Regions from separate parts of the Paenibacillus swuensis genome, predicted to be linked through region 1. Evidence: riboswitches for the same ligand, from Rfam matches in the RefSeq annotation. Region 1 holds a riboswitch; the other holds the start of a gene.
What was found. Region 1 has a riboswitch for cyclic di-AMP ahead of SY83_RS08740 (C40 family peptidase). Riboswitches for the same ligand answer to the same signal wherever they lie in the genome.
Positions count from the first base shown of each region.

Region 2: linked by a shared signal. The riboswitch ahead of kdpF (K(+)-transporting ATPase subunit F) and the one ahead of SY83_RS08740 (C40 family peptidase) in region 1 are both predicted to bind cyclic di-AMP.

Region 1 is NZ_CP011388.1:1,996,314-2,000,861, reverse strand. Features, by position in the region: gene SY83_RS08750 (thiol-disulfide oxidoreductase DCC family protein) at 1-244, shown strand, start outside; gene SY83_RS08745 (UvrD-helicase domain-containing protein) at 322-2,769, shown strand; cyclic di-AMP (ydaO/yuaA leader) riboswitch at 2,858-3,004, shown strand; gene SY83_RS08740 (C40 family peptidase) at 3,049-3,801, shown strand.
Region 2 is NZ_CP011388.1:2,793,292-2,797,839, reverse strand. Features, by position in the region: gene kdpB (potassium-transporting ATPase subunit KdpB) at 1-1,504, opposite strand, end outside; gene kdpA (potassium-transporting ATPase subunit KdpA) at 1,523-3,202, opposite strand; gene kdpF (K(+)-transporting ATPase subunit F) at 3,236-3,313, opposite strand; cyclic di-AMP (ydaO/yuaA leader) riboswitch at 3,624-3,814, opposite strand; cyclic di-AMP (ydaO/yuaA leader) riboswitch at 3,986-4,179, opposite strand.

The DNA.
Region 1 (4,548 bases):
CTTTGTGTATATTCGGGAAGGTCGTTACTACATTAAATCCTCCGCGGCACTTCGGGTTGTGCGCCATTTGGGCAAGGGGTGGCCGTTGCTGTCCGTGCTGTTGGCGGTGCCTGCGCCGATCCGGGACGCCGTCTATGACTTCATTGCCAAACGACGGAACCTCTGGTTTGGAAGACAGGATGTTTGCCTGTGGCGGACACCCGAGCTCCGGCGTAAGTTCGTGGATGAGTTGTCGGAAGAGTAAAATGTTCCCCGTTGCCGATTCCGCCGCCTTCCAGTACAATGAATTGCACGTTGTTTAGAAGGTGGTTACCAATCCATATGACGATAGAACCCGTTTATTATAAAACCCCGTTTGGCTCCGAAATCAAGCATGTTCCGTATGCGCCCATCGCCGGCGGCGAAACCAGCCGCGAGCTGGTTCCTGACACCGCGCAAGACGCGTATTATTTCCGATCGCTGGAAGACCGCGGCATCTGCCTTAACGCGCCTCAGATTGAAGCTGTGCGCCATCATCAAGGCCCGTTGCTGACGCTGGCCGGCGCCGGTTCCGGCAAAACCTCCGTGCTCGTCGCCCGTACGGGCTATTTGCTGACTCTGCACAGAGTGGCCCCTGAGAATATTCTTCTGGTCACATTCACGAAGAAAGCATCCATGGAAATGCAAGAACGCATCGCAAGGCTGCCCGGTATTTCCCGAAGCATCGCAAATCGTGTGCAGGCGAGCACATTTCATGCTTTTTTCTTAAAGCTGATTCGGCACAAAGGACACGCCCAAGACATTCTTGGAGCGGATCGCTACAAACAGATTGTGGTCAAAAAAATCCTGCGCGACCTCCAACTGCATGATTCTTACCAGCCGGAGGATGTGCTGGCGCAACTGTCCGCGCACAAGATGAACGGTCTTAAACCCGACCAGTGGCCGGACCGCACGCCTGAGGAGCGGGAGATTAACCAGATTTTTGCCCGATATGAACAATGGAAGCAACAATATAACAAGATCGATTACGACGACATCCTGGTCATAGCTCATGACATGCTGCAAGAGAAACCGGAGTTGCTGGCCGGCTTGCAGAAGCGCTTCACTTACGTGATGGTGGATGAGTTTCAAGATACGAATTACCTGCAGTATCAGTTGGTCCAAATGCTGGTGCGAAAGTCGCGCAATCTGTTCGTCGTCGGGGATGACGATCAGACGATTTACACGTTCAACGGGGCCCGGAGCGAATTCATTCTGGAATTCGGCCAAACGTTCCCGGGTGCTCGCACCGTCACATTGGATATCAACTACCGTTCCACCTCAAGTATCGTGGGTCTGGGCAACGAGGTCATACGTCACAATCAGAAGCGCAAGGTGAAGACGCTAAAGGCCGTTCATACCAGCGATTTTACGCCGCAGTTTTTCACCCCGGCAACGACGGACGAAGAAGCGGAGCAGATTATTCGCCAGATTCAAACCGAGGTAACTGCGGGCAACCGAAGCTATAAGGATATGGCTATTTTGCATCGAACGGTGAGCAACAGCCGTGCTGTTTTTGAGCAATTGGCATTGCAGAATATTCCGTTCATCCCCTATTCTATGGGCGATCAGACGTTTTACGAGCACTGGATTGTAAAGCCGGTCATCGATCATCTGCGTCTTGCCGCGGAGCCCCGTCAGTTTGATGCGATGGAGGCCGCGGTACACGCGCTTTTTATCCCCAAAGACAAAGGCATGGATTATATCTGGCAGCAAGAAAAGCTCCAGCGCAAGAAATACCCGCTCATCCATTTGAACACTTATCCGGAGCTGAAGAGCTTCCAGAAGGATAAGGTCAAGGAGCGGGTAAAGCTGATCAAGAGCCTGGCGACGATCAAGCCTACGGTCGCGGTGAAGAAAATTCGCGCCGAATTTTATGATCAATTTCTGGAAGCGACGGATCGTCAGGCCGTAACCTCGCATAAGGAAACGATCAAGGAAACGTTGGACGAGCTGGAGGCTTCCGCGAAACGGTTCGAAACCGCGGCCGACTTCATCGCGTTTGTGGACGGCATGATCGCCAAGCATAAGGAGATCGAGCAGTTGCATCAGCAACACGACGCTGACGCTGTATCCCTCATGACCATTCATCGGTCCAAAGGGCTGGAGTTCCCCGTCGTGTTCCTGATCGGCGCGTCCGAGGGCATTCTGCCGCACAGCACAGCGCTCCTTGAAGCGCAGAAGGCTGAGGCGGGGCGGAGCCCCTCGGACCGCGGCAAGAAAGCGGCGCGACCTCCCGCACGCGCCGCCGGTTCCGCGCCCGCGAACGCGGACGACGGCGAGGCCGCCCTCGAAGAGGAGCGGCGCCTCGCCTATGTCGCGATCACGCGCGCGAAAGAGCAGCTCTACATCGCCTCGCCGGCGTGGTATCGCGGCAAGAAGACCGAAGTGTCGCGGTTCCTCCGCGACGCCTTCGCTGCCGCCCGCCCGGCGGGCGCCGCAGCCGCTGCAACGGCTGCGCAGTCCAAGAGGCCGCGCGGCGAAGCCGCGGCCTCCTTGCCGAAGGCGCGCGCGATCAGCCCCGCCGCGCCTTCACCTAAACCGACGCCTGCCGCAGCAAGGGCAGGCGAGGTCACCTCACGCGAGATGACGCTCGCGTGGTTATGTACGGACACAAACTGCAAGGCGTGGTCGAAGATTATATCGTATGATGACGCGAACCAGTCCGAGAAGTCCTGCCCTTTATGCGGCGCGGCGATGCGGCGGGGAAGCAAAGAGGTACAAACACGCATTCAACCGCAGTATTACTAAAGACTGGAAAATCTGTAACCTATGTTCAATAAATGGTCACAGAGTGAGTTGTTACCGTGTTGTAACCCTTTGCGGGGGTATGCTATCATAACAAAAAATGCCGAATCCGTTACAGCAAAAGTAACGGTACGGGGGACGATTTACTATGGGGTGAAGGCTTGCCGATGATTGCGAGCACAGGGAAACCTATTCCCGAACCCGACAACTAACCTCGGAGGCTTATAGGAGGAACATTTTTTGAAAAAGATGTACAGAAGTATGGTTTTGTCATGTGCAGTATTGGCTTCGGCTATTGCTCTCCCCGTTGTATCACAGGCTGCGGTAAATGTGCAGGTGAACGACAATCTCGTGAAATTCAACAGCGATGCGAAGCCTTTCCTTTACGGAAGCCGAGTGCAAATTCCTTTACGTACCGTATCGGAAAATCTTGGGTTTGATGTGCAGTGGAAGGAAAGCGGTCAAGTGCTGTTAAGCAACGGTGAGAAGAATATCGTGCTCGGTTCGGCCGAAACTGCAACGTCCGCCAAAGGCAAGACATTCGTACCGCTTCGGTTCGTTTCGGAAGAGCTTGGAATCGATGTGGATTGGTTCGGGAAAGTGAATTTGGCCGTAGTGAATGCGGACGGCACCACGAATCCGCCTGTGCTTCACCCTGTGAAGGCGGCATATGATAACAGCGGTTTATCGGACAAGATCCTTAAATCCGCTCGCAGCTATCTGGGCGTTCCTTACAAATGGGGCGGCACAACGACAGCCGGCTTCGATTGTTCAGGATTCATTAACTACATATTTGAGAAGAACGGCGTTTCGCTGCCCAGAACTTCATCTCAAATGTTTAAATCCTCCGGAGAACGCACAGCGCATCCAGAGCCCGGCGACCTGGTATTCTTCGGAAAATCCGGTGTGGACCATGTAGGTGTATACATCGGCAACAACCAGTTCATCTCCGCTTCGAACAACGGGGTAGACGTGGACAGCATGGGAAGCAGCTACTGGGGTTCGCGTTATATCGGTGCCAAAAGCGTAATCTGATTTATATCTTGTTTCTGATTTCATCACTCATTATTGTAGACGTGTGCCTTGAAAAAAAGGTTGCACGTCTTTTTGTTGCTTTTTGATAAGGGATCCTGTATAATGCTCCATTGTAGGTCGATATTCACCCTCTATAGTTTATATAACCTCAAAGCAAGATTATATAACCACAATGTAACATAACCCCTCATTTCAATCCTTTTACAAACCAATCTCACGAATTGTACAGGTGTTTTTCGATTGCTCATACAGAATAGAAAAGCAGGCTAATTCACACTGGCGCGGCCGAGGAGTCGCAAGGATGAAAGAGAGGCAGGGCTTTCATTGTTTTAGAAGCGTAAACTTTGTATCAGCAATCCACTATCTAGGATGCTACACAAACGAACAGACCGGAATGAACCCATTCCGTCTGACACCGAAGGATCATCCCTAATGAAACATAGGGACAGGGGTTCGATTACATGCTTGTACGGTTGCTTTACCCTCAAATACCGAACAAGTTCACCAATATAGCAGTGACCTACCGCGAAAGCTCCCGTCTGGGGGCTTTCTTTTTCTATACCTCCGTGCTACGATGTTCATGGTTTACTTTTGTTAAATTCAGGGTAATTAAAACCGCATGAATAATTTAATTCTTTTCTCCATAAAAATAGAGTCAGGTGACCAGACCTAACTCTAAGTCAACGCTTGATCAAGGCTGTGGAGGCGCTCTCATAAATTTGCCTTATTTAGATCCGCACCAGGGCT
Region 2 (4,548 bases), 800 kb from region 1:
CGATCTTGTCTTCAGGCGTGCTTTCCGCGATAAAGTCATCCACACCCGCTTCGCGCGCAATCGTAGCCGCGGTCAACGGATTATCGCCTGTACACATAATGGTCTTGATTCCCATCGCGCGCATCTGGTCGAACCGCTCCCGCATCCCCGGTTTCACCGTATCCTTCAGGTAAATGACGCCGAAAATTTGGTTATCGACCGCGACTGCCAGCGGGGTTCCGCCTTCCGTTGCCACTTTATTGCCTTGAATATCCAGTTCACCAGGGATGCTTCCGCCTTGACCGGACACCCAACGTTTCACCGCATCCACAGCGCCTTTACGCACTTTACGTCCGTCCGGTAAATCCACGCCGCTCATACGGGTTTCCGCGGTAAATCCGATAAACTCGCCGCCGTTACCCAATCCTTCATTATAAGTAAGGCCTTGTTTCTTCATCAACTCCAGCACCGAACGGCCTTCCGGCGTCTCGTCTTTCATGGAGGAGATTGCCGCCCAATCGGCCAAGTCCGCAACAGTCGCGCCGCCTACAGGAATAAAGCTGCTCGCCATCCGGTTTCCGTACGTAATCGTACCGGTTTTGTCCAGAATCATCGTATTGATGTCTCCGGCCGCTTCAACCGCTTTACCGGACATCGCCAGCACATTAAACTGGGTAACCCGGTCCATACCGGCAATCCCGATCGCGGATAGCAATCCGCCGATGGTCGTCGGAATTAGACATACCAGCAAAGCAATCAGCACCGGCACATCCAATTCGATGTTCAGATATTTGGCGATCGGCGCCAACGTAACAACAACGATCAAAAAGATAATGGTTAATGACGTTAACAGGGTGTTCAACGCGATTTCATTCGGCGTTTTTTGACGCTGCGCGCCTTCAACCAGTGAAATCATGCGGTCGATGAAGGATTCACCGGGATCGCTGGTAATGCGAACCTTGATTTCATCGGAGACGACCCGTGTGCCGCCTGTTACAGAGCTGAAATCGCCGCCCGCCTCTTTAATGACGGGAGCGGATTCTCCCGTAATGGCCGATTCGTCGATAGAGGCCAGGCCTTCAATAACCTCCCCGTCCCCGGGAACCAGTTCGCCTTGCGAGATGACGACGATGTCTCCTTTACGGAGCTCTGTGGACGGCACTCTTCGGACCGCGCCGCCTGCAAGCTTGTTGGCCATCACTTCCTGTTTTGTTTTCTTCAGGGAATCCGCCTGTGCTTTACCCCGGCCCTCGGCCAAGGCTTCCGCGAAGTTCGCGAACAGCAGCGTGAAGAGCAAGATCAGAAACACGGTAATGTTAAAGCCTATATTCCCTTCATCCACACCGAAATATCCCGGCGCCATAATCATCAACAACACAACAAGCGTTCCGACTTCTACGACAAACATCACCGGATTTTTCATCATAGTCACCGGATTTAATTTAATAAAACTGTCTTTCACTGCGTTTCCTATGATGGCCGACGACAGTAAACTTTGGCGGCTTCGATTCTCGTTCGTATTCATCTTCTCATCACCTCTTCTTTAGCGGAGCGTCAAGTGCTCGGCAATCGGTCCCAGTACGACAGCAGGCAAGAAGGTCAGGGCGCCGATAATGACGACGGATCCTATCAAAATGCCCCAGAACAGCACGTTGTCTGTTCTAAATGTTCCGACCGTTTCCGGCACCCACTGCTTGCGCACAAGGGATCCGGCCACAGCCAGCATAGCAATCATCGAAATGTAACGGCCCAGCAACATGACAATCCCTGTTGTAATGTTCCAGAACGGCGTGTTATCGCCAAGGCCTTCAAAACCGGAGCCGTTATTGGCAGCCGATGAAGTGTACTCATACAACACCTGCGAAATGCCGTGGAAGCCGGGGTTCGTGATCGCCGCTTTCCCAAGCTCAGACATGAATGCAGCTGCCGTCGGCACCAGGATTATGAAAGCATGCGAGAGAATGGCGATCGCAACGAGTTTCATTTCCCTTGGCTCTATTTTGCGGCCGAGAAACTCCGGTGTCCGTCCCACCATTAAACCTGCAATAAACACACCCAGGATGGCATACATCAGCATATTGATTAACCCGACGCCTTTACCTCCGAAGACGCTGTTTAACATCATTTCAGCCATCGGCACAAGTCCGCCCAGCGGGGTCAGCGTATCATGCATATTATTGACGGTACCGGTTGTCGCCGCCGCGGTTACTGTCGTAAACAAAGCCGACTGCGGAATACCGAATCGCACTTCTTTGCCTTCCATACTGCCTTGAGAAGCATCGATGCCTATAGCGTTGATCGCCGGGTTCCCGCGCAGTTCCGCTGTATAAGCAATGGATACAAACACCAGGAAGAGCGCCATCATCGCGCTGAATACAACCCAACCTTGTTTGCGGTTCTTGGCGAATAAGCCGTAGGTGTAAGGAAGCGCCGCCGGTAGCATCCACATGGACAAGATTTCAATTACATTGGTCAAAGGTGATGGATTCTCGAACGGATGCGCCGAGTTGACGCCGAAGAAACCGCCGCCGTTGGTACCCAGATGTTTAATGGATTCGAGCGCGGCCACAGGTCCGATCGCGATACTTTGCGCGGCGCCTTCCAATGTTGTAATAGCCAGTGTAGGATCCAGCGTTTGCGGTACTTTCAGCGCGACAAGCACCAACGTGACGATAAATGCCAAAGGGATGAAAATACGCGTGTGCGCCTTCACAAAATCTTCGAAGAAATTTCCGATGGTCGTGCCTTTCTTCGTAAGACCGCGAATGAACGCGATCGCAACCGAGAACCCGGTCGCCGCGGAGGTGAACATCATCATCGTGATGACGACCATCTGCGAGAAGTAAGTCAACGCGGATTCACCGCTGTAATGCTGCAAGTTCGTATTGGTCATAAACGAAATGACCGTATTCAACGTGAGAGTCTGTTCCATATTGCCGATCTCGTTCGGGTTCCACGGCAAACCGTTTTGAAACCGAAGAATCAGATAGGAGACAGCAGTCAGCACGATATTCGTGATCAGGAAGCTTAGCGCGTACTTCTTCCAGGTCATACCCGCTCTATTTCTCAATCCGATTAATGCATAGATGATTCGCTCCGCCCACCCGAACACTTGATCCGTACGATTCGGTTCATTGGAGAACACATGATACAGATAGGTGCCGACAGGCTTCACCAACAGCATAATGATGCCGATGACGATTGCGATTTGCAGAATTCCCATTGCTTCTTATCCTCCTTAACATTCCTGTAAGACTTAGAATTTCTCCGGATTAACCAGAGCATATAGCAGGTAAACGAAGATCAACACGGTGAATATGAGAATAATGGTCATAACTTGTCGCCTCCGGTATCGTTAATAACTTTGTCGCAGAAGGACATAAAGCCGTAAATGAACAGAAATGTTCCTGCCAAAAGGCATATCATATACACGTCTAACATGAAATTATCCTCCTATGGTTTTCTACTCATATTAATTTGGCAGCTAAGAAACGATGATCCCTTCCTCAGTATTCACAACTACGATATTCTCCACACCCCGGTACTTTCCCGAGAAAAAAGGCAACAAAAAAGAAGCCTTGGGAAGAGGAACTCTTCTCGCGGCTTCTGGCACAGCTAAACAGACTGTGTCGAACACGATGGTCGTTGCCTCTCTCGGGACGCTTACGAGGTTAGCTGTCGGATTCGGGCGTGAGAGTCGCCCTACCAGAAGCTTGTGAAGCTGCGTGTTTCCGCGGCCTGCTTCCGGATTCACCCCTGAGCGCGCTTCTTGCGAAGACGCACTCGATGGTTCCCCCGTTTCCTGCGGGTTGCAGGAACTCAGCGATCATGAAATATTAGCTGTTAAACCTTAAATTCAATGTAGGATCAGTCCTGTTCAGCCTATTGAAGGCACAAAAAAACCGCAGTCTCAAACTCACCTGCGGCCGGTCCGGTCACAAGCTCCATCATCCTTTCACTCCATTTAACAGCAGATCATACCTTCCCAAAAAACAGGGTTGGGCTGACCTGCGGTTCACGACGCTTACGAGGTTAGCTGACGGATTCGGGCGGTGAGAGTCGCCCTACCCGAAAGAAGCATCCATGGCGGCTTCTTTCAGGATTCACCCCGGATCGCGGCTGCACCGACTCTCACATCGGTACAGTGCAATCAATTGGTTCCCCCGTTTTCCATTCCAGAAAATTCAGCGTTACGAATGGAAACTCATTTCAAATTCTGAATCAAATCTTACGCCTCGCTAATTTGTTTGTAAAGGAAGTCTGGGTAGCTTGTAGAGGCTAATTCGGTCAAAAGAGATTGTTGGTGCGCTTACAAAGCTTGTGAACTCTTCATAAATACAAATATCTCATTATATCTTCGTTTTACTAAAATACGATCAAGGGTTTCAAGAATGGTGTAAGCCTGTTTAGGAGGAATGAATAACCATCTTCTTCCTGGATTTTAATATAACGAGACGGAAGGAGACTGAACCGTTTCCCGATGAGATAAACCTGTATTTAGGCCTTAAAAATCGCCCTTATCAGCGATTTTTGCCGGATTCAAATCAGAAATGCGTTTAATTCCGTTAG